Regions from separate parts of the Priestia sp. GS2 genome, predicted to be linked through region 2. Evidence: a T-box and tRNA genes for the amino acid it is inferred to sense, from the RefSeq annotation. Region 2 holds a T-box; the other regions hold tRNA genes.

Region 1 (9,561 bases), 2.2 Mb from region 2:
CAATGCGCAGCGTATGTGGTGCGATATGCACGTCGGATACGTCACTTTCTCGAATCATTTTTTCGTAGATTTTCTCTTCTTCACTAACCTTTAAATTATATGGAACCGGCATAACAATAATACGTGAATGCAAGGCTTCATTTTTCTTATTCGAGATAAAGGAGCGATACTCCGTTTCATTTGTATGTGCGACGATTAATTCATCTGCACTAATTAAAGCAAATCGTCCTGCTTTAAAGTTCCCTTCTTGAGTAAGAGATAGTAGATGCCATAAAAACTTTTCATCACACTTTAACATCTCTTGGAACTCCATCATTCCTCGGTTGGCTTTATTTAGCTCTCCGTCAAATCGATATGCCCGTGGATCTGATTCTGATCCGTATTCGGCAATAGTTGAAAAGTCAATGCTTCCTGTTAAGTCAGCAATATCCTGAGACTTTGGATCAGATGGACTGAATGTACCAATCCCCGTACGCTTATCTTCAGAGAAGAAGATTCTTTCTACAATGACGTCTTCAATTCTGCCGCCATATTCTTCTTCTAATCTCATTGTATTTAAAGGTGATAAGTTGCCTTCAACTCGAATGCCGTACTCTTCATAGAAGTCTCGACGCAGATGATGTGGAATTAAATGAAGCGGATCTTCATGCATTGGGCATCCTTTGATGGCATAAACAGCTCCACGATCCGTTAACGAATACGCTTCTAACCCTCTTTTTAGCATTGTAACAAGCGTTGATTTCCCGCCACTAACTGGCCCCATAAGTAATAAAATACGCTTCCGGACATCTAACCGTTTCGCTGCAGGATGGAAGTACTCTTCAACCAGCCTTTCAAGCGATTCTTCTAGACCAAACATTTGTTCACTGAAAAATTTATATTGCTTTTTCCCATTGACATCTTCAATTCCTGCATCTTTAATCATATTGTAGACCCTTGAATGCGCTGGCTGAGCAATTAAAGGCTCATCTTTAATTAGTTTTAAATATTCTTCAAATGTACCTTCCCATTTAAGTCGATTCTCTGCTTCACGGTATTTTTCAATTTTCTTTAATATATCCATTAAAGGACCTCCCCTACTAGTTCTGGTGCTAGTGAACAAGATTAATACAATCTATGCAGTAAAATGTTTGAACATGCTTTTTAAATTAAGAAATTCAGAATTTTGTCTACATTAAAGATTCACAGTATCCCGTGAATTAGCTATAATAATTAGTAGGAGCATGAAAGAAAAATAAAGGAGGCTCTATCGATGAGGTTACTATTAGTTTTAGGTGTATCACTTGCTTTTTTATCAGCAATTTTTACGGCTGGTTACAATGACAAGCCTGGAGTAAAGCGCAAATAGAATTAACCTACATAGAACAGTCATCCTTGTAAAAAAAGAAATCCCCTTAATCAAGGGGATTTTCTCTTAATAAGTCGCCATATTCTTGTTGTCGTAGTGCTTCATAAATTAAAATAGCTGCCGTATTTGATAAATTTAAAGAACGAACGTTTTTCGTCATTGGCAAACGCAAACATCTATCCATATTCGCTTCAATAATTTCATCAGGTAAGCCACTTGTTTCGCGCCCAAACACAAAGAAGTGATCGTTTTCCACATTGCTATAGTCAAATGATGAATGCGGCTTCTTTCCGAATTTGGTAATGAAGTAAAATGCTGCTTCTGGATACTTTTCAAAAATTTCTTCTAGCGAATCATGATAGACAACCTCAACATAATCCCAATAATCTAAGCCTGCGCGCTTTAACATTTTATCATCCGTAGAGAAGCCTAGTGGACGAACTAAATGTAAAGTTGTGTTCGTTGCTGCACAAGTTCTCGCAATATTACCAGTGTTAGCTGGAATTTCTGGTTGATATAAAACAACATGTAGTCCCAAAATAGTCACCTCTAAATACAAATCTATTCATCATTATACCATTAACTTTTCAAAACAAAAGAGCTATTTATTGATCGGTAATGTGGAAGAAAGCATACTTTATATTTGGCGTATAGGCCGTCGAATCCTCATAAGCCCAATAGCGCATGCGGCTATTATACGTATTAGCATTAACTAAAGGCATCCCGTCCGCATCCTTTGCCACCACAATTGTCGTGTGGTTCCACCTGCCATCGCCTTCAAAATCATAGCAAATGACATCTCCCATTGCTAGCTCTTTAACTGAGCTTTTTTTAATGGCCCGCAGTCCTTGTTTTGAGCTTTGAAGATAACTATGCATCGAATGTGCCACTGCCCAGCTATAGCTCCAATTATCTTTACTAAGCCACCAGCCTTTGCTTCGATTATGTTGCCCCCTCATTGGTGCTTTTCCTGCTCGTAAACACTGAGAGATATAATTCGTACAGTTTACCTCAAAGTATTTATAAGCTGGATTAGGCGTATTCCAATATGTTTCTGCATACTGTACTGCTGCTAGACGATTATAATATCCATTTCGATTAGCTACCTCTTCCTTATCATCAATAATGAATTCTAAATCATCTATTTCATCTATATGAATAGGAAGCAATTTATCATGAATAAGCGTATCTTTATAAAATAATGCGCATCGCTCTTCTACGTCTTCTTCTACATAAAATAAATCATCTTGCTTACATAGAAATCGTTTGTGTACGTGATACGTAACAGTTGTTTCCTCGTTTTCGTTCTGAACATTATGAATAGCTCCTTTAACCGTACACTTCACAACTTCTACTTTTCTTTTTCTCAGTAAAGACTGCTTAAGCTCGTATTCATGTTCAATAAAAGGCTTAAAGTCCTCGCTGATTACTTGATTCACGTAGCCGTTTGCTTTGGCTTTCATCAATGTATATAGAACATTTTTCTTTGCTAGCATCTGTTCACCACTTTTCTCTGCTTTTACTATACGCTATGATGAACAGCTTACCTTTTAACACAACAATTTCAACTTCTATGACTTTACTAAAAGGGCAATGCCTTTTTCAAATTCTTGCTTTGCTTCTTCATCTGACTCTTTTTCTTTTAATTGTTCCAGCAGAGGCAACACTTCGTCGTTGCCAATTTTCCCTAATGCCCAAGCTGCTGTTCCTCTTATTACAGGGCGCACATCTTCTTTCATTACTTTAATCAAATCAGGTATAGCCGTTTCATCTTTAAAATGAGCAAGTGCGATAATTGCATTACGTTGAATTGGTTTTTTTCCACGCCAAGAGCCTGATACATGACCATATTTTTCTTTAAACTCACGATTGCTCATTGTTAACAATGGCTTTAATTTCGGCTTTGCGATTTCAGGATCTGGTTCCATTTCGGGATGAAAGTGAAAGTCTTTTCCTTTATTTTCAGGACATACCGTTTGACACGTATCACAACCGTATAGGCGATTGCCAATTTTGTCTCGAAATTCATCTGCCAAAAAACCTTTTGTTTGAGTTAAAAAAGCAATACAGCGCTGAGAGTTAAGCTGTCCTCCTGTGACTAATGCACCTGTTGGACATACCTCAACACATTTATTACAAGTACCACACTGATCTTCAATTGGCTGATCTGGTTCAAATGGTATATTCGTAACAATTTCACCTAAATAGACGTATGAACCAAACTCGGGCGTAATAATCGCGCAATTCTTTCCACTCCAGCCTATCCCAGCTCGCTCAGCAACGGCACGGTCAGATAGCTCGCCCGTGTCCACCATAGATTTCACTTCAACTCCTTGAACCTTTTCTTTTAAGAATGACTCAAGTTTTTGGAGCCTATCTCGTAAAATGGTATGATAATCTTGTCCCCAAGAAGCACGACAAAAAATGCCTCTTCGGTCTTCTTTTGTACTTCTTGGTGCACCAGGCATTTTAGAAGGATATGCAAGAGCAATGGCAATGATTGACTTCGCTTTTGGAACCAGGAGCGTTGGATTCGTACGTTTCTCAATATCAGGTTCTTCAAACCCTGAAGCGTAGCCTAATTCTTGTTGTTTTAATAAGCGATCTTTTAACGTCTCAAATGTTGACGCACTAGCAAAACCAATTTTATCAATACCTATCTCTTTACTATAGGCAATTACTTCTTTTTTTAACTGTTGAAAATCCATTTATGCTATTCTCCTTTTAAAATTCAATGCGTAGAATTGCTTTTATTATCATTTTCACTGGAACAATTCTACTCTATACATAACTTACAAATGAAAAGGTGGTATTTTATATGAACGTTATTATTTCATCAGAAATCAAAGAAAAAAATAATGATATTAAACTAGGTATTATTCAATATCAAAATATTGAAGTAAGCGAAGCTCCACAAATGTTAAAAGGCAGATTACGACTCTTTCAAGAATCAATTTATTTTGATTTACAAGATAAAGCCATCACTTCTTTTGAAGGAATTAAAGAATGGAGAAGCGTGTTTAAGGAGTTTGGAACGGACCCAAGCAAATATCGTCCCTCAATTGAAGCATTATTTCGTCGAATTCAAAAACAAACGTACTTGCCGACCATTAATTCAGCTGTAGACTTAAATAACTTCTTTTCTCTTCAATACGAAGTACCTTTAGGCATTTACGATAAAAGCTGTTTAAAAGGAAACATTTCGTTACGTCTTGGGAATGAAGATGAAAGCTATCGTGCAATTAATGGTCGAGAAGTATCTCTGCATAATAAAATTGTATTATCAGATGAAAAAGGTCCATTCGGAAGTCCTTATGTGGACTCCAATCGAGCTCCCGTTTCTGAACAGACGTCTGAAGCACTTCAAATCATCTTCTTAAAACCTTCTCTATCCAATGAAAGCTCTTTAAAACTAACTGATTCTCTGAGCACTATGTTTACACAAATTCATGGTGGAGAAGCTTCCTATTCGCTTATCAACTAATCACAAAGACGTTTATCTATAGTAGATAAACGTCTTTTTTCATTCACTATAACCTTAAAAATATAAAAAACGCAACACCTTGTTTTTGGTAAACAAGATACTGCGTTGTGATCACAATATGTATGGAGCGGGTGATGAGAATCGAACTCACGACATCAGCTTGGAAGGCTGAGGTTTTACCATTAAACTACACCCGCAGATAAAGTTGTATTATCTCTTAACAACATTAATTATAATACCTTTCGACATGAATTGCAACCCTTCTATTAAATTTATGTGAAGATATTAACGAACTATTAATTTTCTATAAAAAATGTGCTTTGCAAGCCATCTTGCAAAGCACATTTCTTAGCTATATTGATAATCTCTTAAAGCTTTTAAAACTGAAATTTCTTCTAATATCTGTTCACCTACATTTGTTTCTTTTACCATTTTTCTTTCTAACTCTTTATCAACCAGTCGCTTAACGGATAGTACATCAGCTTCGTCCAATAAGATATCTTTTTTAGAGTTAAAGTGCTTATGAGCAACTAACTGCATGCCGTAAGAATTAGACAATAACGTATATCCTGCAATTCCAGTTTGTGATTGATATGCTTTTGAAAATCCACCATCAATGACAATCATTCTGCCATTTGCTTTAACAGGATTTTCACCCTCTATTTCTTTCACAGGCGTGTGACCATTAATAATATGACCATGGTCTGGATTTAACCCAAAATCAGCTAATATTCGACGACACATATCCTCTTTTTCACGAAGGTAATAATATGGATTTTTCTTTTCTTTATGCGTTGCTTTCTCTTTAATAAAATAGCGCTCAAACGTCGTCATCGCTCGTTTTCCAAATAACGATGAATATTCACCTGTCCATAAATACCAAACCATATCAGTTGCTAAATCATCCGTCTGATCCGGATGGGCGAAAGCAGAGCGTAAATATTGCTCAAACACATCTAACAGCTGACGACCAGAATAAGACTTGCCTTCAATCGTCATCTTTTCCATATTTCCTTCTTCATCTAAAGGAATACACCCATGGATAAGTAAGTTACCGTTATATTTTAGATAAAGATTTCCTTTATTCATAAGAAAGTTCATATGTCTTGCTAGCTTTTCAGAATGTTGAACTGAAAACAATAATTTCTCAATAACCTGCTCCTCTTCCTCTAAGAGTTCTTGTGGATTTTCAGAGTTCACAGTTGCAAAACATCCGTTTTCAATAGGATACGTTTTATCTCCAAGTGTAATTTCATTTGTTTCATAGTTAACTTTTTCAAGCAATAGTCGCTCTGACATATTAAAATACGGGCGTCTTTTAATAATTGGCATTTCAAGTTTAAACTGAATCATTGCGATAGCCTGATGAATTTTTGTAATCTGTAAACGCTCATGTTCAGATAGTTGCGAACCTACATTTTCTTTTGGGCGGAAAGCAGGATTATCATCATAATATTTTTCTGCTAAGTTTAGAAGCGGTCGTAAGTTAATACCATACGCATCTTCAATAATATTTAAGTTATTGTAACGTGCACAAATACGAACAATATTGGCTAAGCATACTTTCGAACCTGCAAAAGCTCCAATCCAAAGAACGTCATGGTTTCCCCACTGAATATCGACAGAATGATAGTTAATAAGAGTTTCCATGATTTTATCAGGCTCGGGACCACGATCATAAATATCTCCAACGACATGCAAATGATCGACAACCAAACGCTGAATTGTATAGGCCAGTCCCGAGATAAGTTTATCAGCTTGTCCTAACGAAATGATTTGCTGCACAATTTTATGATAATAATGCTCTTTATTCGTGAATTCATCTGTTTTATATAAAAGCTCTTCAATGATATAAGCAAACTGCTCCGGTAGGGCTTTACGTACCTTTGAACGTGTATACTTCGATGATGCATACAACACTAAATCAAGCATGCGATTAATCATTGTCGTATACCAATCACGTAGCTCTTGCTTGCGAGTAAAGTTTGCCTTGATAATCTTCAGCTTCTCTTCTGGATAGTAAACAAGCGTCGCAAATTCATTGATTTCTTGTTGAGATAAAGTATCCTTAAATAAATCTTTAATCTTTTCTTTTACGTTTCCTGACCCATTTCGTAATACGTGCTGAAAGGCCTGATACTCGCCGTGTAAATCACTTACAAAGTGCTCTGTTCCTTTTGGTAAATTAAGAATTGCTTCTAGATTAATAATTTCCGTGACAACTTTCTCTTCCGTATCGTACTTCTTAGCCAGTAAATCTAAATAATTTACGTTCAAAACTATGTATCCCCTTTCACACTAACTTATCACCTCAGCAGCGAAATATGCTTACTGCATGAGTCTTTAATCTTTAGTACTTATTGTACACCTCTTCAGACTCGACTTCTAGAGAGATGAATTACATTTTGTTAACTAATTTACAAATTTTATTTAACCTGCCATAACATTTAAGCGGTTGAGTAAATAAAGAAAACAAAAAAGACTTCAACAGAGATGTTGAAGTCTTGACTTTATTACCGTTTATGTAAAAACTAATACCAGTGGTCGGGGTCGAACCGACACTCCCGAAGGAACACGATTTTGAGTCGTGCGCGTCTGCCAATTCCGCCACACTGGCAAAATAAAAAAAGGCAGAAATAATATAAATGGTGCCGAGGGCCGGACTTGAACCGGCACGGTAGTCACCTACCGCAGGATTTTAAGTCCTGTGTGTCTGCCAATTCCACCACCCCGGCAGGACTTATTGTGAATAATGGAGGCGGCAACCGGATTTGAACCGGTGATAAAGGTTTTGCAGACCTCTGCCTTACCACTTGGCTATGCCGCCACTTTATTCAAAATATGGAGCGGAAGACGAGGTTCGAACTCGCGACCCCCACCTTGGCAAGGTGGTGTTCTACCACTGAACTACTTCCGCATATTATATGGCTGGGCTAGCTGGATTCGAACCAACGCATGACGGAGTCAAAGTCCGTTGCCTTACCGCTTGGCTATAGCCCAATAAAAATGGGGCGACTGATGGGAATCGAACCCACGAATGTCGGAACCACAATCCGATGCGTTAACCACTTCGCCACAATCGCCGTGTTAATTGGCAGGGGTAGTAGGAATCGAACCCACACTGACGGTTTTGGAGACCGTAGTTCTACCTTTAAACTATACCCCTATAAGATGGTGGAGGGGGGCAGATTCGAACTGCCGAACCCGAAGGAGCGGATTTACAGTCCGCCGCGTTTAGCCACTTCGCTACCCCTCCAGAAAAACATGGTGCCGGCAAGAGGACTTGAACCCCCAACCTACTGATTACAAGTCAGTTGCTCTACCAGTTGAGCTACACCGGCATGTTTTCATAAGATGGTGGCTCGGGACGGAATCGAACCGCCGACACAAGGATTTTCAGTCCTTTGCTCTACCAACTGAGCTACCGAGCCTTCTTATAATGGCGGTCCCGACGGGAATCGAACCCGCGATCTCCTGCGTGACAGGCAGGCATGTTAACCGCTACACCACGGGACCACTTTGGTTGCGGGGACAGGATTTGAACCTGCGACCTTCGGGTTATGAGCCCGACGAGCTACCAGACTGCTCCACCCCGCGATGATAAGAATGTAAATGGTGGAGGATGACGGGATCGAACCGCCGACCCCCTGCTTGTAAGGCAGGTGCTCTCCCAGCTGAGCTAATCCTCCAACTATGTATAAGAATAATGGTGACCCGTACGGGATTCGAACCCGTGTTACCGCCGTGAAAGGGCGGTGTCTTAACCACTTGACCAACGGGCCATTTAATAAGTAAATGGCGGAGAGCAAGGGATTTGAACCCTTGAGACAGCGTTAACCGCCTACACGATTTCCAATCGTGCTCCTTCGGCCACTCGGACAGCTCTCCAAATGGCTCCACAGGTAGGACTCGAACCTACGACCGATCGGTTAACAGCCGATTGCTCTACCACTGAGCTACTGTGGAATCTTATAAAGCCTGGCAACGTCCTACTCTCACAGGGACAAAGTCCCAACTACCATCGGCGCTAGAGAACTTAACTTCCGTGTTCGGCATGGGAACGGGTGTGACCTCTCTGCTATCGCCACCAGACATATTATATTATACAACATTTTCGAAAGAAATCAAGACTTTTTTGAGTTTTTATTCTTTCAAAACTAGATAACATTTTGCTGAGTACTAAGTTTACTGTCTAGCTACGGCTCCTAATTGTTCGGTCGTTTCACTTCTGTTATTGAAACCAAAAAGCGGTTTCCCTATCAGAAGCTCCAACGCCTTTCACAATTGAACAGTCGCCTTCGCTTTTCTAATTTGGTTAAGTCCTCGATCGATTAGTATCAGTCAGCTACACACGTCGCCGTGCTTCCACCTCTGACCTATCAACCTGATCATCTTTCAGGGATCTTACTAGCTTGCGCTATGGGAAATCTCATCTTGAGGGGGGCTTCATGCTTAGATGCTTTCAGCACTTATCCCGTCCACACATAGCTACCCAGCGATGCCTTTGGCAAGACAACTGGTACACCAGCGGTGTGTCCATCCCGGTCCTCTCGTACTAAGGACAGCTCCTCTCAAATTTCCTACGCCCACGACGGATAGGGACCGAACTGTCTCACGACGTTCTGAACCCAGCTCGCGTACCGCTTTAATGGGCGAACAGCCCAACCCTTGGGACCGACTACAGCCCCAGGATGCGATGAGCCGACATCGAGGTGCCAAACCTCCCCGT
Region 2 (9,561 bases):
GTTTTGGCTGCTTTTTGCGTCGAGTTAGTTAGCGTTGTTTCAAGATTAACTGTCGTAAAGTCATCGTTTTCAAATAAGTCTTTAATATGTTCTACAAAATACGGTAATCCATTTTTATCTGCTTCATGCGGAAACGACTGTTGATATGGAAAACTTTCGTCTGTACCAAGTGTAAAGTCTCCCGCTGCACTAATTTTAATCGTTGTTTCTTTTTCATTCTTGACGGATGCTGCTTTTTTCTCTTTTACTTCTTCTTTTTGCTCTTTTTTAGGTTGTTCTGTTTCCGTCGAAGCAACATTTTTACTGACAGGTTCTGAACGATTCATATTGGTAATAACAAAGTAACCCATAAGTAACAAAGCTAGAATAGTAAAAACCCCTCTTTTTTTCATCCGCCGATACTTTTGTTTTCTCCCTGTTCTTTCTTCCATCTGACCGATTCCCCTTTATACCATTTTCCCTAAAAATCTATCATTTTTTTACAAAAAATGAACCTTTCTACCAACAGGATACTATAACTTTTTAGAAAAAACTAGGAATATATCAAAATAATCTAAATAAATAACCTTTTCGGATAATTTTTACTTTGCGAATAAACTATTTTCAATTGTAATCTTTATATGCTTTTTTTGTTACATATAAAAATTATATGATAAAGATAAATTCCAAATGAAAAGGTTTGTTTTTTTCCGTTACGCTATACTAGAAAAATGAAAGGAGGATGTAAAATATGTCAAGAATTGAACTTTCTAGAGTTGGATTTACGCCTTTTCAACGGCTATTAGGTCATAACGTAGATATCATGAATAAATGGAGTGATTTAGGTGATGAGTTAGAAAAAACTCTTAGTCTATCAACACAGCTAAAGGAAGAAGTAAGGCGCGTATTAGCTGAAAAAAATGGCTGCGCTTATTGTAAAGCAAAAGGTGCGCCAAATTGGAAACAACAAGATGAGAAAACCATGCTGGCGATTGCCTTTACAGACGTTTTTTTAAAAGAAAAAGAAAGCGTTCCTGATACTGCATTTGTTGTTTTAAAAGAAGCTTTTAACGATAAGGAGATTAGCGAGCTTTGTGCCTTTATTTGTTTCACAACCGCTTCACAATATTATGGAGCTATGCTCGACTTACAGCCATAAAAATTAACAGAGGTTGCGTTATGCAACCTCTGTTAGTTTTTAAATGTTTGTTTTATATAACCTTTTCCATTTTTAATTTCAACCTTCGCAAAAGCACCGTTCACAAGCGTAAGCTGAGGCGGCATATGTCCAAAGTCAAGATCATATGCAATAGGTACTTCAAGCTCTTTAAAAAGATCTTCATACACATCTTCACCTGTATAGCCTCCGACTGGATGGTTAGCAGCGCTTCGACCAAAAAGTATGCCGCTACAATAATTAAACCAACCTGCTAGCTTCATTTGAACGAGGGTACGCCTCAGATCTGTGGCTGATAACTCGCAGTTTTCAAAATACCATATAAGCTTTCCACCATGTATAAACTTTTGCTGAAATCTTTTAACATTCCCAAACGGTGTGCCAACTACATGACGGATTACGTCAATACATCCACCAAGTAACCTTCCTTCAATCACAACCTCTTTGTTTCCAACTGTTTTCCACTCGGTAGGTTCGGTTAAATGAAAGACGCAGGGAGATGGATTATTGTGCTGCCATTCTTTTTGAAAATTAGTAGAAGAGTACTGCGTAATGCTCTTTCCTTCTTCAAGTTTTAATACTCGTTCCCACATCTTAGTCGTCTCATCCCAGTACTCGCCTCGCAAATCGACTAAGTTTGGACCATGAGCGGTTGCGATACCGGTTTGAAGTGTCAGAGCAAGCAAGAATAAGCTTGTATCAGAATAGCCTAAAACCCACTTTGGTTTAATCTCTTGAAATGGAAGATGCTCTAAAATCTCAATCAAAAGTTCTCCGCCCCAAGGCGGTATAATCAGATCGACTGCTGAATCTTCTAACAGGCTCATCAATTCGCGAGCTCTCACTTTCGCCGAAGCAGATTTTGCTTTCATTTGCGTCCAAACAGTTTGGTGGCATTGAATCTTGTACCCTCGCTCTTCCATTTTGTCACAAGTTGATCGAAACATATGATGTAAAGCTTCTGGAATACCTGAAGAAGGAGCGGTTACGCCTATCGTTACGGTATGTTTTAAACGTGGAAATTGAATCATGACTTGCACTCCCTTATTTCTCTCTTCCGAATATATTGCTCATCATACCATAATTAACTTTAACTGGGTTATTTTATCTTTATTTTCCTTTTTTTTAAAATCTCTCTTGACTTAAGGAAAATCCATCCATTATAATCATCCGTAAGCATTGATAAGGACATGAATAACTTTTCATTTCTACTCAGAGACTAGGGCCTTTGGCTGCAAGCCCTTTAGAAACAAAGTTGATTTACCACCTTTGAGCTATTGCGGGGAAATGCTTTGCAGACTATCCGTAATCGGGAAATCCGTTATCGTTTTTGAGCACGACGCTTATTTGTCGTGAAATTAGGGTGGTACCACGACCGCACTCGTCCCTTCTTTTGGGATGAGTGCGTTTTTTTATACAATTTTATAGATGGCGTTGATAAGAATACGAATCTTCTTTTACCTTTTATCCAGAGACTGGGGCCTTTGGCTGTGAGCCCTTTAAAAGCAAAGTTGATTTACCATCTTTGAGCTATTGCGGGGAAATGCTTTGCAAACTATCCGTAATCGGGAGATCCGTTATCATTTTTGAGCACGACGCTTATTTGTCGTGAAATTAGGGTGGTACCACGACCGCACTCGTCCCTTCTTTTGGGATGAGTGCGTTTTTTTATTTAATTATTGGGAGGAAAAAACATGAGAAACGCAAAACTTGAAAAACAAAACCATCAGCAGCTAGGAAAAGAGCTTGAACTCTTTTTGACTCTGGAAGAAGCACCCGGCATGCCATTTTTCTTACCAAACGGCATGTCTATTCGAAACGAACTCGTTAACGATTGGAAACAAAAGCATATTCAAGCTGAATATGCGGAGATTCAAACACCCGTTATGATGAAGCAACATTTATGGGAACAATCTGGACACTGGGACCACTATCAAGAAAATATGTATTTTTCAAACGTAGATGAACAGAGCTATGCCCTAAAGCCAATGAACTGCCCCGGTGCAATTTTATTGTTTAACAGCAAACGTAGAAGCTACCGAGAGCTTCCGGTTCGTTATGCTGAACTTGGACTCGTACACAGACATGAACTATCTGGATCTTTAAACGGTTTGTTTCGCGTTCGCTCATTTACGCAGGATGACGCACACTTATTTGTTACGCCTGCTCAAATCGAAGCAGAGCTTAATGGTGTCTTGAAGCTAGTTCATGAATTTTATGAACAGTTCGACTTTGAATATAAAGTTGAACTTTCAACACGCCCTGAAAAATACATGGGAGATTTAAGCATGTGGGAACAAGCGGAAGCGTCTCTTGAAAATGTCTTAAAAGCACGAGGATTAGCTTACGAAATTAATAGAGGAGACGGAGCGTTCTACGGACCTAAAATTGATTTTCATATTTTAGACTCCCTTGGCCGAAGCTGGCAGTGTGGAACAGTTCAACTCGATTTTCAAATGCCTGAAAAATTTGACTGCACATATATCGGAGAAGATAACACCCCTCATCGCCCAGTAATGATTCATCGCGCAGTTTACGGTTCAATCGAACGATTTATGGGTATTTTAATCGAGCATTACGGTGGAGACTTCCCTCTTTGGCTTGCACCTGTTCAAGTGAAAATTCTGCCGATTGCTGATGCTCATATAGACTACGCAAATGAAGTTGCACAGCGCTTACGTCAGCATGGAAGACGGGTTGAAGTTGATAGCCGAAAAGAAAAGATTGGCCTTAAAATTAGGGAAGCCACGCTAAGAAAAGCTCCTTATATCGTAATTATTGGCGATCAAGAAGTAGCGAATAGCAGCCTTGCTATTCGAAAACGCACGGATAATAGTCAGCACTCCCTAAAATTTGATGATTTTTTACTGGAGCTTGCACAAAATAGATAAAATAAAAGCGCTCAATATAACCATACTGAGCGCTTCCTTTTTTAAAACAACAGTTCCATCTGACGACTTTTAGTAGTAAATCCTATATTTTCATAAAATTGAATCGCGCGATCATTGAATTCTAATACGTTTAGTTCAATAGCATCTACTGACTTTTCTCTGCCGTATTTAACGATTTCATTCATTAATAGCTTACCAATTCCTTTGCTTTGATGATCCTCACTAATACCGATGCTTCGAATGAATAAAGTGCACCGGTTTTTTAAAATGGGATTAGTATCTCCTGCCTTTTTAAAATCAAGGATCACATATCCAACGACAGACTTCTCTGTATCTCGTACGACTAGTAATTCTGTTTCAGCCGATTCAAGCCATTTTTGATATTCACCACGGGACAAGGTTGAATCCTTCTTTTCATATAAATCAGGCCTTCCTTTAATATGAAGCTTCTGCACTTGATTTTTCAGCTCTGAAAATGATAAAAAATCACTTTCAACTGCCTTTGTTACCGAATATGAATTCATAGCTTTTTCTCCTTTATGTTTTTTTAAAAATAATCTACCTAAACAAGATTACTGCCCAAACGTTTTGTAGGCTGTTGCATATACTTCTAAAGAAAAAGGAGGTATTGTTATGTATCAAAACCAACACGTATACACTGAGCACGATTTTCGCAGACCTTATGGCAGACCAGGCGGCTTCGGTCGTCCATTTGGCAGACCATTCGGACGTCCTTTCGGAGGACCATTTATCTTTGGAGCTCCGTTCTTAGGGGGATTAGCTGGAGGATTACTTGCTAGCTCTCTTTACGGTGGCGGCTTCGGCCCATACCCTTATCCACCATACCCTTACTATCCACCATATGGTTACTATTATTAAGAAGACATGGCTTATGCCATGTCTTTTTTACCTATTAGTAAACCTATACTCTTAAAAGATTTATACTTATAAAAAGCGGAATAGTAGCTAACAAATCGGAAAAAAATAAAGTAAATAATTGATTCATCAATCATCCCCCTATAATTTTCCACTATGAATATAGTAACATATAAGTAAACTGTTGTTAGTGCATCGAATCTTAATGATCTAAATAAGTCGTATATTCTCTCATTAAAAATGAAACACCCGTCACAAATGAAATTAAAAAACAAACTCCGGTTACATAGTGCGAAAAACCATAGAGTAAATACATGAAAAGAAAAACGATAAATGTAAGTATGAAAAGCCACTTAACGTATTTTTTGATTACATAGGACTGTTGCTTCTGCATATTATCTATCCTTTCAGCTTTTAACTTATATCTACAGTACAATCCAAAACACAATGGGTAACGTCACTAAGCTTAAAGACGTGCTGAATAGTGTAGCAACCGAGACAAACTCCGGTTCCGTGTCGAATTGCATGGCATACATCGTTGTATTGGCAGCTGTAGGCATAGCAGCCATGATAATCATAATTTGCTTTGTCACGTCATCAACCGGGAGAAACAACGTTAAAACGTATGCAATAACCGGGGAAATAGCTAGCTTAATAGCAAGGGAGAAAGATAGTTTCTTCTTGGCTAAATTTCGAACGGATATAGTAGCAAGCTGCATTCCCAGCACAACCATAATTGTCGGGATAGCGGCATTAGCAACTAAATCAACTGCTTGATAAACTGGCTTACTAAGTTCTATATGTAAGAGCTGAAACATTACTCCAACAATTGCACCATATATAATTGGCATTCGCTTAACCGCACGCAGTGACTCTTTTATTCCACTTGTCCCTTTCCCTCCTTTAGCAGCATAATATACACCAATTGTACACATCACGAGCTGCTGAATAACCATCAGTATAATAGCCGACTCAAGCCCCGTTGCGCCAAAAAGTAATAATACAACCGGCGTGCCGTAATTTCCATTATTCATAAAAGCAGAAGCTAGAATCATTCCACACGTTTGTGAGTTTGTGTAGCGATTTATCCACGATAAGATAAATACCACGCTAATGAGTAGGAAACAAAGGCCAAACGTATATAAAATAAAATACACATACTCTTGGTTAAACACAGTCGTATAAAAGGTTCGGAACACTAAAACAGGAGACATTAAGTATAAAGCCATTGTGGAAATGGATTTCGTATCAAATCCAATCCGCTTTTGTCCAATAAATCCAAGCGCAAATATTCCAAATATCGGGATTAATACAAATAAAAATTCCATTGTTTGCACCTTCACTATTATGTTTTTATACAGAAGTAGAGGCCTTGTTTATACATAGGCCTCTGCTGTTATTATAGATTTAAAACGATGATACGCTCTTCCGTCATTTCTTCTATTGCGTATTTTGGTCCTTCTTTACCACTACCGCTGTTTTTCACACCACCATACGGCATATGATCCACTCGGTAAGCTGAAGCATCGTTAACAATTAAACCACCAACTTCAATTTCACGAGCAGCTTTCATCGCAAAGCTTAAATCGTTTGTAAATAAGCCTGCTTGAAGACCATATTCTGAATCATTCACTCTAGCAATTACTTCATCAATTTCAGTATATGTCGCAACAGCAACCACAGGGCCAAATATTTCTTGACGGCAAACCTTCATATCATCCTTTACGTTAGTTAAAACCGTTGGTAAATAAAAGGAACCGCTTGCTTTTCCGCCTATTTCAACAGTTGCCCCTTGACTCTTTGCTTCTTGAACCCAAGCGTCGACTCTCTCAACTTCTTTTAAGCGAATCATCGGGCCGATATCAGTTTCTTCGCTCATTGGATTTCCTACAATTAACTTTGCTGTTTTTTCTTTAAGCTTTTCAATAAATGCTGTATAAACGGCTTCATGTACATACACGCGCTGCACAGAAATACACACTTGACCTGCATTATTAAAGCTTTTCTGAGAAATTAGAGAAGCAGCTTGTTCTATATTAGCATCGCTATGAACAACCGTTGCTGAATTGTTTCCTAGTTCCAGCGCCACTTTTCGCAGACCTGCTTTTGAGCGAATGAACTCTCCAACGCGGGGACTACCAGTAAAAGTGAACATATTAACGTCTGGATTATCTAATAGCCATGTACCAATTTGTTCACCATCTCCGGTTACAACTTGTAAGCGTCCTGTAGGTAATCCTGCTTCCTCAAATAAAGCTGCTAACTTTAATGCACAAATAGGGGTTACCTCAGCAGGTTTTAGTACAACAGTATTTCCAGCTGCTAGTGCTGGTCCAATCTTATGACACACCAAATTGAGCGGTACGTTAAACGGTGTAATCGCAGCGATAACGCCAACCGGCACGCGAACCGTAAATGCCATTCGATTTTCAGAGCCAGCTGCGGATTCAACAGGAACTCCATCTCCATGAATACGCTTAGCTTCTTCAGCAGATAGCTGCAGTGTTTGAGCAGCACGTTCTACTTCGCCTCTTGATTCACGAATTGGTTTACCGACCTCCATCGCTAATATTTGTGCAAATTCTTCTTTTCTGGCTACTAACAATTCAGCCACCTTCATTAATACTTCGTATCGCGCATATGGTGAAAATGAGGTTTCAAGTGCTTTCTTCGCTCCCTGAACAGCTTGATTAACGTGATGTTTTTCGGCAACTGCTATTCTTGCAGCTGTTTCTTGCGTATATTTATCAAGAACATCCATTTCTTTTTTAGTCTCAATCCATTCTCCATCTACATATAACCCATATTGCTTTACGCTTGCCGTATTTACCATGTCTCCCACTCCCCAAAATGTTTGTTATCTCGTTAATTCAATATCATAATGGTACTTGTCACTACGAAACTTTGTAGTTGTAAACTCAATAGGCTTATCATCAAAACCAAAGCTCAACCTTGTCATTTCCAAGAGAGATTCTCCCGCTCTAATACCTAATAAATCTGCTTCATAAATGGTAGCATTCATTGCAGATATCTTTTCTTTTGCACGTTTTAATAAAATCCCTTCACTTTCTAAGACTTCATAAAATTTAGCTCTATTTAAATCCTCTTTATTTAAAATTTTTCCGATATGAACCGGCCAACAAGATCTTTCAATCGCAATTGGCACTTCATCAGCAAACCGTACGCGCTCAATGACTAGAATTTCTTCATCATCAGCTATCCCCAACTTTGTTTTTTCATAATAAAGATCTTTTTTAAATTCTGCTCGAATTAACTTTGATTCAGGCGTTAACCCTCTTTCAATTGCTTCTTCTGCAAATCCTTTCAACTTACCTAAGCTTCCCCCTATTAATGGCTGTGTTTTGACAATCGTTCCTTTCCCCTGCTTTTTCTCCAGCAGACCGTCTTGCACAAGCATTGTGATTGCTTGACGTAAGGTTGTACGACTAACTTCAAACTCTTCCATCAATTCTTGTTCAGTTGGAATTAGTGTATTAGGAGGCCATACTTTCTCTTGAATACGCTTTACAAGAATATCTTTAACCTGCAAATATAGCGCAATGTTTTTGGTAGGATCTATAATTGCTTTCACTTTCTTTTATCACCCTTTTCTTATAAACTTTTAACATCCAGTATATAAATTGGTTTGGATGTTTAAAATTCTTCCTAACTCTTTAAGTTCATCTACTACGTCACCGTATACTAATGCAAAATGTGGCTCGTAACCTGCATGCATTAAATCATATAAAGTCTCCGTTACATCCGTAGCTAATTCTACTTCAACTGACGTACCGGTAAAAGGCTGTTCAACGTCAAGCGCCGTTCCTTTCATAATTAATAAACGATAACCGTCTGGTGTATGACTTACTCGGAACATCGTTACTTCTCCAGCTTTTAACCCAAAGTCCATTGCCAAGCCAATCTTTCTGTTAGGATGAACACCAGCTGTAGCTCCAGTATCTGGACGAGCTAACGAATAAGCACCAGCTCCACAGTGCCAAAATACAGCTGAATTTTTCTCTTCATCAATGTGAACTAAGTCTCCCAAATATGGAGCGTTTCCGTTTGCTAATTCTCTTAAGATAAACATGGAAATTGATCCATGAATATCAGATTCGCATGATGTTACCATTCCATCCTCTGTGAACTGAGACAGAGTTGAGCACGGTGCTGCTCCTAGATCATTGAAAAAATCTGGCCAACATCGCATAGCAAGTGATGTAAAACCTTCCTTCTCAATCTCTCGTTTTATATAAGTAGAAAATTGAGCAAACTTTTGCACGGTTTCATCATCGCGCTGCAGCCCTATTACTTGTTGTTCAGCACGATCTACTTCTCCACCCCATTCTGACTTTGGAATATGAATACATTCTTTAAATGCTTTTTGCAAATCTACTTTTTTTAAGGTAACACCAAATGCTTGATGCAGTTCATCTTCATCGGCTTGAGAGAAGAAGAATCCAGGTGGATAATCTCCGACTACTCCAACCTTCATATCTTTTAATGATTGAATGACACGCATTACGCTAAGCTGTTTAGTTAACTTGCGCTGCAGCTGTTCTTCATCAGGGTTGCCAAATACAAATGAGAATGGATGGTTATGATTTCTAAGTACGTTACTTGTACTATTGCCACCTG
Region 3 (9,561 bases), 1.1 Mb from region 2:
GAGAGTTTAATCTCTCTAACGGATGATTTAAACCGTCCCATTCATTAAAATCACCCACAATGCTTACCGCAGAAGCATTAGGAGCCCAAACAGAAAATCGTACTCCCTCTATGCCGTTTAGTGTTAACTTATGTGCCCCAAAGAGCTTATAACTATGAAACAAATTTCCTTCATGATAAAGATGGATGTCAAAATCAGTAGGTTGAACAATCGAATTCAAAAATACCCCTCCTTGATAACAATTAACCTAGTAAATAAACTCCTCTTTTTTATTTCCATTATTTACTATACCCTCTTTTCTAACGACTAACCTAGTAAATAAACCTTTCTTCTTTCATTTCTATTATCTAATTTACATTCCATAAAGCATCTATTTTTTCCTTCTTTTCTGAATATTTTTATGAAAATAAAAAAACCATCTATTTACTAGATGATTTTCAAACAAATAAAAAAGGTTTGCATAAATGCAAACCTTCTCAGATATGACCCGTACGGGATTCGAACCCGTGTTACCGCCGTGAAAGGGCGGTGTCTTAACCACTTGACCAACGGGCCAGTATTAAAATCGACTGGCGGAGAAGGAGGGATTTGAACCCTCGCGCCGCTTACGCGACCTACACCCTTAGCAGGGGCGCCTCTTCAGCCTCTTGAGTACTTCCCCAATATAATGGCTCCACAGGTAGGACTCGAACCTACGACCGATCGGTTAACAGCCGATTGCTCTACCACTGAGCTACTGTGGAATAATAAATGGTGGGCCTAAGTGGACTCGAACCACCGACCTCACGCTTATCAGGCGTGCGCTCTAACCAGCTGAGCTATAGGCCCATTATGGAGCGGGTGATGAGAATCGAACTCACGACATCAGCTTGGAAGGCTGAGGTTTTACCATTAAACTACACCCGCTTAATTATATGGGGCGACTGATGGGAATCGAACCCACGAATGTCGGAACCACAATCCGATGCGTTAACCACTTCGCCACAATCGCCATATAGATGGTGGCTCGGGACGGAATCGAACCGCCGACACAAGGATTTTCAGTCCTTTGCTCTACCAACTGAGCTACCGAGCCTTTTTATAATGGCGGTCCCGACGGGAATCGAACCCGCGATCTCCTGCGTGACAGGCAGGCATGTTAACCGCTACACCACGGGACCATTTGGTTGCGGGGACAGGATTGAACCTGCGACCTTCGGGTTATGAGCCGACGAGCTACCAGACTGCTCCACCCCGCGATAATTTGATAATAATATAATGGCGGAGGAAGAGGGATTCGAACCCCCGCGGGCTTTAACACCCCTGTCGGTTTTCAAGACCGATCCCTTCAGCCGGACTTAAAAAATTCCTCCGTATATTATATATGGTAGCGGCGGAGAGGGGATCGAACCCCCGACCTCACGGGTATGAACCGTACGCTTTTAGCCAGCTGAGCTACACCGCCATATTATCAGAAATGTATTTGAAGTTGGTGGAGCCTAGCGGGATCGAACCGCTGACCTCCTGCGTGCAAGGCAGGCGCTCTCCCAGCTGAGCTAAGGCCCCATAAATGGTCGGGAAGACAGGATTGAACCTGCGACCCCTTGGTCCCAAACCAAGTGCTCTACCAAGCTGAGCTACTTCCCGTTTATGGCGCGCCCGAGAGGAGTCGAACCCCTAACCTTTTGATCCGTAGTCAAACGCTCTATCCAATTGAGCTACGGGCGCTTATTAAAATGGTGCCGAGGGCCGGCGACTTGAACCGGCACGGTAGTCACCTACCGCAGGATTTTAAGTCCTGTGTGTCTGCCAATTCCACCACCCCGGCAGGACTTATTTGTGGAGCGGAAGACGAGGTTCGAACTCGCGACCCCCACCTTGGCAAGGTGGTGTTCTACCACTGAACTACTTCCGCGCATTATGAAATTAAATGGTGCGGGTGAAGGGACTTGAACCCCCACGTCGTAAAGACACTAGATCCTAAGTCTAGCGCGTCTGCCAATTCCGCCACACCCTCGCATGTGTGTGTATTTAAAATGGTGAGCCATGAAGGACTCGAACCTTCGACCCTCTGATTAAAAGTCAGATGCTCTACCAACTGAGCTAATGGCTCGAAAGTGGTGCCGGCAAGAGGACTTGAACCCCCAACCTACTGATTACAAGTCAGTTGCTCTACCAGTTGAGCTACACCGGCAACATATTCATGGTGGAGGATGACGGGATCGAACCGCCGACCCCCTGCTTGTAAGGCAGGTGCTCTCCCAGCTGAGCTAATCCTCCATTATATAACAGCCTGGCAACGTCCTACTCTCACAGGGACAAAGTCCCAACTACCATCGGCGCTAGAGAACTTAACTTCCGTGTTCGGCATGGGAACGGGTGTGACCTCTCTGCTATCGCCACCAGACATATTATATTATACAACATTTTCGAAATAAATCAAGACTTTTTTTTATTTTTATTCTTTCAAAACTAGATAACAATTTGCTGAGTACTTTTTTACTGTCTCAACTACGGCTCCAACGCCTTTCACAATTGAACAGTCGCCTTCGCTTTTCTAATTTGGTTAAGTCCTCCTCGATTTAGTATCAGTCAGCTACACACGTCACCGTGCTTCCACCTCTGACCTATCAACCTGATCATCTTTCAGGGATCTTACTAGCTTGCGCTATGGGAAATCTCATCTTGAGGGGGGCTTCATGCTTAGATGCTTTCAGCACTTATCCCGTCCACACATAGCTACCCAGCGATGCCTTGGCAAGACAACTGGTACACCAGCGGTGTGTCCATCCCGGTCCTCTCGTACTAAGGACAGCTCCTCTCAAATTTCCTACGCCCACGACGGATAGGACCGAACTGTCTCACGACGTTCTGAACCCAGCTCGCGTACCGCTTTAATGGGCGAACAGCCCAACCCTTGGGACCGACTACAGCCCCAGGATGCGATGAGCCGACATCGAGGTGCCAAACCTCCCCGTCGATGTGGACTCTTGGGGGAGATAAGCCTGTTATCCCCGGGGTAGCTTTTATCCGTTGAGCGATGGCCCTTCCATGCGGAACCACCGGATCACTAAGCCCGACTTTCGTCCCTGCTCGACTTGTAGGTCTCGCAGTCAAGCTCCCTTGTGCCTTTACACTCTACGAATGATTTCCAACCATTCTGAGGGAACCTTTGGGCGCCTCCGTTACTCTTTAGGAGGCGACCGCCCCAGTCAAACTGCCACCTGACACTGTCTCCCAGCCCGATCAGGGCTGCGGGTTAGAATTTCAATACAACCAGGGTCGGTATCCCACCGACACCTCCACCGAAGCTAGCGCTCCGGCTTCTCAGGCTCCTGCCTATCCTGTACAAGCTGTACCAAAATTCAATATCAGGCTACAGTAAAGCTCCACGGGGTCTTTCCGTCCTGTCGCGGGTAACCTGCATCTTCACAGGTACTATAATTTCACCGAGTCTCTCGTTGAGACAGTGCCCAGATCGTTACGCCTTTCGTGCGGGTCAGAACTTACCCGACAAGGAATTTCGCTACCTTAGGACCGTTATAGTTACGGCCACCGTTTACTGGGGCTTCGATTCAGAGCTTCTCCCAAAGGATAACCCCTCCTCTTAACCTTCCAGCACCGGGCAGGCGTCAGCCCCTATACTCGCCTTGCGGCTTCGCAGAGACCTGTGTTTTTGCTAAACAGTCGCCTGGGCCTATTCACTGCGGCTCTCTCGGGCTATACACCCTACCAGAGCACCCCTTCTCCCGAAGTTACGGGGTCATTTTGCCGAGTTCCTTAACGAGAGTTCTCTCGATCACCTTAGGATTCTCTCCTCGCCTACCTGTGTCGGTTTGCGGTACGGGCACCTCCCGCCTCGCTAGAGGCTTTTCTTGGCAGTGTGGAATCAGGAACTTCGGTACTATATTTCCCTCGTCATCACAGCTCAGCCTTATGATGAGCGGATTTGCCTACTCATCAGCCTAACTGCTTGAACGCGCATATCCAGCAGCGCGCTTACCCTATCCTCCTGCGTCCCCATTACTCAAACGGCGGGGAGGTGGTACAGGAATATCAACCTGTTGGCCATCGCCTACCGCTTTTCAGCCTCGGCTTAGGTCCCGACTAACCCTGAGCGGACGAGCCTTCCTCAGGAAACCTTAGGCATTCGGTGGACAAGATTCTCACTTGTCTTTCGCTACTCATACCGGCATTCTCACTTCTAAGCGCTCCACCAGTCCTTACGGTCTAGCTTCGCAGCACTTAGAACGCTCTCCTACCACTGACATCAAAGATGTCAATCCACAGCTTCGGTGATACGTTTAGCCCCGGTACATTTTCGGCGCAGAGTCACTCGACCAGTGAGCTATTACGCACTCTTTAAATGGTGGCTGCTTCTAAGCCAACATCCTGGTTGTCTAAGCAACTCCACATCCTTTTCCACTTAACGTATACTTGGGGACCTTAGCTGGTGGTCTGGGCTGTTTCCCTTTTGACTACGGATCTTATCACTCGCAGTCTGACTCCCACGGATAAGTCTTTGGCATTCGGAGTTTGACTGAATTCGGTAACCCGTTGGGGGCCCCTAGTCCAATCAGTGCTCTACCTCCAAGACTCTCACTACGTGAGGCTAGCCCTAAAGCTATTCGGAGAGAACCAGCTATCTCCAGGTTCGATTGGAATTTCTCCGCTACCCACACCTCATCCCCGCACTTTTCAACGTGCGTGGGTTCGGCCTCCATTCAGTGTTACCTGAACTTCACCCTGGACATGGGTAGATCACCTGGTTTCGGGTCTACAACCACATACTAAACGCCCTATTCAGACTCGCTTTCGCTACGGCTCCGTCTCTTCAACTTAACCTTGCATGGGATCGTAACTCGCCGGTTCATTCTACAAAAGGCACGCCATCACCCATTAACGGGCTCTGACTACTTGTAGGCACACGGTTTCAGGATCTCTTTCACTCCCCTTCCGGGGTGCTTTTCACCTTTCCCTCACGGTACTGGTTCACTATCGGTCACTAGGGAGTATTTAGCCTTGGGAGATGGTCCTCCCAGCTTCCGACGGAATTTCACGTGTTCCGCCGTACTCAGGATCCACTCAAGAGGGAACGAAGGTTTCAACTACAGGGTTGTTACCCTTCTTTGACGGGCCTTTCCAGACCTCTTCATTTACCTCGTTCCTTTGTAACTCCGTATAGAGTGTCCTACAACCCCAAGAGGCAAGCCTCTTGGTTTGGGCTATTCCGTTTCGCTCGCCGCTACTCAGGAAATCGCATTTGCTTTCTCTTCCTCCGGGTACTTAGTTTTCAGTTCCCGGGTCTGCCTTCAATATCCTATGTATTCAGATAAAGATACTGCTCCATTACGAACAGTGGGTTTCCCCATTCGGAAATCTCCGGATCAAAGCTTACTTACAGCTCCCCGAAGCATATCGGTGTTAGTCCCGTCCTTCATCGGCTCCTAGTGCCAAGGCATTCACCGTGCGCCCTTTCTAACTTAACCATTAGCGAATAAAAAATATGCAACTTGCACTGCGTTATTTATTGGTTTTATTAAGAAAAGTTTCACTTTTCCTCAGCTATTACTGTTATCTAGTTTTCAAAGAACAATCGCACTCAAAAAAGTTAAAGTTCTCTCTTCTTCTTATTAGATACGAAACAAAGTGATGTACTTTCCATTAATGAGAGATTGAACTCTCAAAACTGAACAAAGTTCAAAATTCTCCATAAAAAGAAGGAGGTGATCCAGCCGCACCTTCCGATACGGCTACCTTGTTACGACTTCACCCCAATCATCTGTCCCACCTTAGGCGGCTGGCTCCAAAAGGTTACCCCACCGACTTCGGGTGTTACAAACTCTCGTGGTGTGACGGGCGGTGTGTACAAGGCCCGGGAACGTATTCACCGCGGCATGCTGATCCGCGATTACTAGCGATTCCAGCTTCATGTAGGCGAGTTGCAGCCTACAATCCGAACTGAGAACGGTTTTATGAGATTAGCTCCACCTCGCGGTCTTGCAGCTCTTTGTACCGTCCATTGTAGCACGTGTGTAGCCCAGGTCATAAGGGGCATGATGATTTGACGTCATCCCCACCTTCCTCCGGTTTGTCACCGGCAGTCACCTTAGAGTGCCCAACTTAATGATGGCAACTAAGATCAAGGGTTGCGCTCGTTGCGGGACTTAACCCAACATCTCACGACACGAGCTGACGACAACCATGCACCACCTGTCACTCTGCTCCCGAAGGAGAAGCCCTATCTCTAGGGTTTTCAGAGGATGTCAAGACCTGGTAAGGTTCTTCGCGTTGCTTCGAATTAAACCACATGCTCCACCGCTTGTGCGGGCCCCCGTCAATTCCTTTGAGTTTCAGCCTTGCGGCCGTACTCCCCAGGCGGAGTGCTTAATGCGTTAACTTCAGCACTAAAGGGCGGAAACCCTCTAACACTTAGCACTCATCGTTTACGGCGTGGACTACCAGGGTATCTATCCTGTTTTGCTCCCCACGCTTTCGCGCCTCAGTGTCAGTTACAGACCAGAAAGTCGCCTTCGCCACTGGTGTTCCTCCATATCTCTACGCATTTCACCGCTACACATGGAATTCCACTTTCCTCTTCTGCACTCAAGTCTCCCAGTTTCCAATGACCCTCCACGGTTGAGCCGTGGGCTTTCACATCAGACTTAGAAACCACCTGCGCGCGCTTTACGCCCAATAATTCCGGATAACGCTTGCCACCTACGTATTACCGCGGCTGCTGGCACGTAGTTAGCCGTGGCTTTCTGGTTAGGCACCGTCAAGGTGCCAGCTTATTCAACTAGCACTTGTTCTTCCCTAACAACAGAGTTTTACGACCCGAAAGCCTTCATCACTCACGCGGCGTTGCTCCGTCAGACTTTCGTCCATTGCGGAAGATTCCCTACTGCTGCCTCCCGTAGGAGTCTGGGCCGCGTCTCAGTCCCAGTGTGGCCGATGACCCTCTCAGGTCGGCTACGCATCGTTGCCTTGGTGAGCCGTTACCTCACCAACTAGCTAATGCGACGCGGGTCCATCCATAAGTGACAGCCGAAGCCGCCTTTCAATTTCGAACCATGCAGTTCAAAATGTTATCCGGTATTAGCCCCGGTTTCCCGGAGTTATCCCAGTCTTATGGGCAGGTTACCCACGTGTTACTCACCCGTCCGCCGCTAACTTCATAAGAGCAAGCTCTTAATCCATTCGCTCGACTTGCATGTATTAGGCACGCCGCCAGCGTTCATCCTGAGCCAGTATCAACTCTCCAATAAAGTTAGTTTGTCTAGCATCTAAAATAAAAATTGACGTTTCACGTTGTTTGTTTCGTTCAGTTTTCAAAGAACTACTTGGTCGCTCATTTGCGACTTCCTTATGTTAACATCTTCATTTTCAATGTCAACTAAGTTTTTTATTTCTTTTGTCGTTTTCTGCGTTTCCGTCATCAGCGACTTGTTAATATATTACACCTCTAAAGTATAATCGTCAATACACCTTTTAAAAAACTTTATATTTTATAGATTTCATTTACGTATTTCTTCTATAAGTTATATACAAGCATCCCACAGAACAATCTATAGGGTGCTCTTCTACCATAAAAACTATTGTTCTTCGACGGCACCGAACAACTTCCATCAGTACAAGAAAGATTCTTTTTGGATTCTGAAGAAAGTTCTTGCAACTTAGGTGCAGGATTCTCTTCTTCCACACTTGCTGAAGTGCACCAAACAAAAGTTTCAAGTGGTTGTGCACCTGAAATAGCATACTTTTGATTAATAATAAAATAAGGCACTCCCGAAATTTGATATTGCTGAGCAATCGCTTCATCAATTCTAACATCATTTGCATACGCATTTTTATCATTAATAACATTTAAAGCTTCTTGCTTATCTAAACCTGAAGCTTCAGCGATAGTAGCAAGTGTATCCACATCGCTTAAATTTTTCGATTCAGTGAAATATGCAAAAAGTAGATTTTTCTGTAATCTCTTTTCTTTCCCTTGATTCTTTGCAAACTTCGCAAGACGATGCGCATCAAAAGTATTAGTCGGCTTCATCTCATCAAAATTAAAACTTAAACCCATACTAGCTGCATGATTTCCTAACTGTACGTTATTACGCTTAGCTTCTTCAATACTAATTCCATACTTTGATGCAAGTACTTCATTAATACTTGTTCCAGAATAATTGGAGCATTTTGGTCTAATTCAAAACTTTTAAACTCAACTTCAACCATCCTTCTTATATGGAAATTGCTCTAAAGCCATCTCTAATCTGCGTTTCCCAATATAGCAAAATGGGCATACAAAATCCGACCATGTTCAATTTTCATAAAAACACCTCATTAACATTTAGTTTTCAATCATTGTAGCACTGAGATTAAGGAATCAAAAGTTTTTGCTCTATCTCCTTCATATAGTACATACAAAAACACACTTATAGCAGAATACCTAATTAACAAAAAAACGATAATCAAAAGGATTAACTATTATCCCTCCGATTATCGTCTATATAAATGCAACAATTTTAATTATGCCGGAATATACTTCCCTACGAACTTCCATACAGTATTCCAATATTTATTCGAATCTACTTCTCCGCTTCTCCATGTCCAGCACCTGGAACAATTAATTTCTCTTTTTCTACTTTTGCAGCATTATATACTTCATCTAACATTTCAAAAGGAACGAATGTATCAGCATCCCCATGAATGAATAACATAGGTGTTTTACTTTTTCGCTACTTGTTTTACAGCTGAAGCCTCTTCTAAATCGTAACCAGCTCTTAATTTAGTAACCGTATTTGCCGCATTCATAACAGGAAACTTCGGTAAATGGAATAAATCTTTAGTTGATAAGTAAATTCATCAATAACAGTTGAAATATCCACAATCTTCAATAATAACTTTAACATTAGAAGGTAAATCTTCTTGAAGTCATCATTTAGTTGCAACCATCGAAACACCAATAATTTCAGCATTAAAATTTCTTTAAGATTTGTTGAATCCAAATCAAAACATCTTTACCTATATGCCAGCCCATACCTTCTGACATAATCTCCTTCACTATTTCCATGTCCACGAAGGTCTGGTGCTATGACATTATAATTGTTCCTATAGAAATTACGAACATATTTCGTCATTTCTGATGCTCTAAATTGTAATCCATGAACTACAATTGCCCATTTATGACTAGATGGTTCATTCATATATTCATAACCTTTTAAATTTAATTTATCGAAAGAACGTATAGTTAATGTGTTAGGTTTATACTTCAATACTAAGTTTGCATTCTTTTCTTCATTTGCAGCCACTTTTACTTTCCCAACTGCATTTACCGTTTCTACTTAAATGAGGATTATCTTGCAAAAATTCCTTTTCTTGTTTCGCATTTAACGCATAGTTATAAAAATAATTTCCAACTAACATATACACGATTTCCTAGTCAGGACTAAGACTACTATAGTAATTATACTTATCTTTTCATATTATCTCCTTTTCTAACTTAAATTTCTTATATTAAAGTACATCAAAAACAACTGTACTATTTTAACACACTGATGAATCCTATTTTAAGAAATAAAATATAAA

What was found. A T-box is a leader RNA that pairs with one kind of tRNA and senses whether it is charged. The one in region 2 lies ahead of thrS (threonine--tRNA ligase), so its partner is inferred to be a tRNA-Thr.
Region 1: it has a tRNA-Thr gene. The T-box ahead of thrS (threonine--tRNA ligase) is inferred to sense a tRNA for this amino acid. The anticodon was not compared.
Region 3: it has a tRNA-Thr gene. The T-box ahead of thrS (threonine--tRNA ligase) is inferred to sense a tRNA for this amino acid. The anticodon was not compared.

The regions. Positions count from the first base shown of each region.
Region 1 is NZ_JAZGJX010000001.1:3,264,246-3,273,806, forward strand. It holds gene V2145_RS16515 (PrkA family serine protein kinase) at 1-1,063, opposite strand, end outside; gene trmL (tRNA (uridine(34)/cytosine(34)/5-carboxymethylaminomethyluridine(34)-2'-O)-methyltransferase TrmL) at 1,395-1,895, opposite strand; gene V2145_RS16525 (amidase domain-containing protein) at 1,954-2,844, opposite strand; gene queG (tRNA epoxyqueuosine(34) reductase QueG) at 2,920-4,056, opposite strand; gene V2145_RS16535 (B3/B4 domain-containing protein) at 4,167-4,832, shown strand; tRNA gene V2145_RS16540 (tRNA-Gly) at 4,956-5,029, opposite strand; gene V2145_RS16545 (fructose-1,6-bisphosphatase) at 5,181-7,109, opposite strand; tRNA gene V2145_RS16550 (tRNA-Leu) at 7,368-7,449, opposite strand; tRNA gene V2145_RS16555 (tRNA-Leu) at 7,479-7,567, opposite strand; tRNA gene V2145_RS16560 (tRNA-Cys) at 7,586-7,659, opposite strand; tRNA gene V2145_RS16565 (tRNA-Gly) at 7,675-7,749, opposite strand; tRNA gene V2145_RS16570 (tRNA-Gln) at 7,758-7,832, opposite strand; tRNA gene V2145_RS16575 (tRNA-His) at 7,840-7,915, opposite strand; tRNA gene V2145_RS16580 (tRNA-Trp) at 7,925-7,998, opposite strand; tRNA gene V2145_RS16585 (tRNA-Tyr) at 8,005-8,088, opposite strand; tRNA gene V2145_RS16590 (tRNA-Thr) at 8,098-8,173, opposite strand; tRNA gene V2145_RS16595 (tRNA-Phe) at 8,188-8,263, opposite strand; tRNA gene V2145_RS16600 (tRNA-Asp) at 8,273-8,348, opposite strand; tRNA gene V2145_RS16605 (tRNA-Met) at 8,353-8,429, opposite strand; tRNA gene V2145_RS16610 (tRNA-Val) at 8,446-8,521, opposite strand; tRNA gene V2145_RS16615 (tRNA-Glu) at 8,540-8,614, opposite strand; tRNA gene V2145_RS16620 (tRNA-Ser) at 8,629-8,720, opposite strand; tRNA gene V2145_RS16625 (tRNA-Asn) at 8,724-8,798, opposite strand; rRNA gene rrf (5S ribosomal RNA) at 8,809-8,924, opposite strand; rRNA gene V2145_RS16635 (23S ribosomal RNA) at 9,144-9,561, opposite strand, start outside.
Region 2 is NZ_JAZGJX010000001.1:1,088,337-1,097,897, reverse strand. It holds gene V2145_RS05630 (CapA family protein) at 1-431, opposite strand, end outside; gene V2145_RS05625 (carboxymuconolactone decarboxylase family protein) at 731-1,138, shown strand; gene V2145_RS05620 (S66 family peptidase) at 1,171-2,187, opposite strand; T-box leader at 2,327-2,548, shown strand; gene thrS (threonine--tRNA ligase) at 2,851-4,047, shown strand; gene V2145_RS05610 (GNAT family N-acetyltransferase) at 4,089-4,571, opposite strand; gene V2145_RS05605 (hypothetical protein) at 4,681-4,926, shown strand; gene V2145_RS05600 (AEC family transporter) at 5,349-6,251, opposite strand; gene V2145_RS05595 (aldehyde dehydrogenase family protein) at 6,323-7,756, opposite strand; gene V2145_RS05590 (GntR family transcriptional regulator) at 7,781-8,515, opposite strand; gene sftI (sulfoquinovose isomerase) at 8,546-9,561, opposite strand, start outside.
Region 3 is NZ_JAZGJX010000001.1:34,801-44,361, reverse strand. It holds gene glgB (1,4-alpha-glucan branching enzyme) at 1-220, opposite strand, end outside; tRNA gene V2145_RS00285 (tRNA-Glu) at 484-555, opposite strand; tRNA gene V2145_RS00280 (tRNA-Ser) at 571-661, opposite strand; tRNA gene V2145_RS00275 (tRNA-Asn) at 669-743, opposite strand; tRNA gene V2145_RS00270 (tRNA-Ile) at 752-828, opposite strand; tRNA gene V2145_RS00265 (tRNA-Gly) at 833-906, opposite strand; tRNA gene V2145_RS00260 (tRNA-His) at 916-991, opposite strand; tRNA gene V2145_RS00255 (tRNA-Phe) at 1,000-1,075, opposite strand; tRNA gene V2145_RS00250 (tRNA-Asp) at 1,085-1,160, opposite strand; tRNA gene V2145_RS00245 (tRNA-Met) at 1,164-1,238, opposite strand; tRNA gene V2145_RS00240 (tRNA-Ser) at 1,259-1,352, opposite strand; tRNA gene V2145_RS00235 (tRNA-Met) at 1,365-1,444, opposite strand; tRNA gene V2145_RS00230 (tRNA-Ala) at 1,470-1,545, opposite strand; tRNA gene V2145_RS00225 (tRNA-Pro) at 1,551-1,626, opposite strand; tRNA gene V2145_RS00220 (tRNA-Arg) at 1,631-1,707, opposite strand; tRNA gene V2145_RS00215 (tRNA-Leu) at 1,717-1,807, opposite strand; tRNA gene V2145_RS00210 (tRNA-Gly) at 1,820-1,894, opposite strand; tRNA gene V2145_RS00205 (tRNA-Leu) at 1,911-1,998, opposite strand; tRNA gene V2145_RS00200 (tRNA-Lys) at 2,017-2,092, opposite strand; tRNA gene V2145_RS00195 (tRNA-Thr) at 2,098-2,173, opposite strand; tRNA gene V2145_RS00190 (tRNA-Val) at 2,184-2,259, opposite strand; rRNA gene rrf (5S ribosomal RNA) at 2,271-2,386, opposite strand; rRNA gene V2145_RS00180 (23S ribosomal RNA) at 2,542-5,468, opposite strand; rRNA gene V2145_RS00175 (16S ribosomal RNA) at 5,699-7,247, opposite strand; partial or broken gene V2145_RS00170 (DsbA family oxidoreductase) at 7,514-8,239, opposite strand; partial or broken gene V2145_RS00165 (alpha/beta hydrolase) at 8,503-9,449, opposite strand.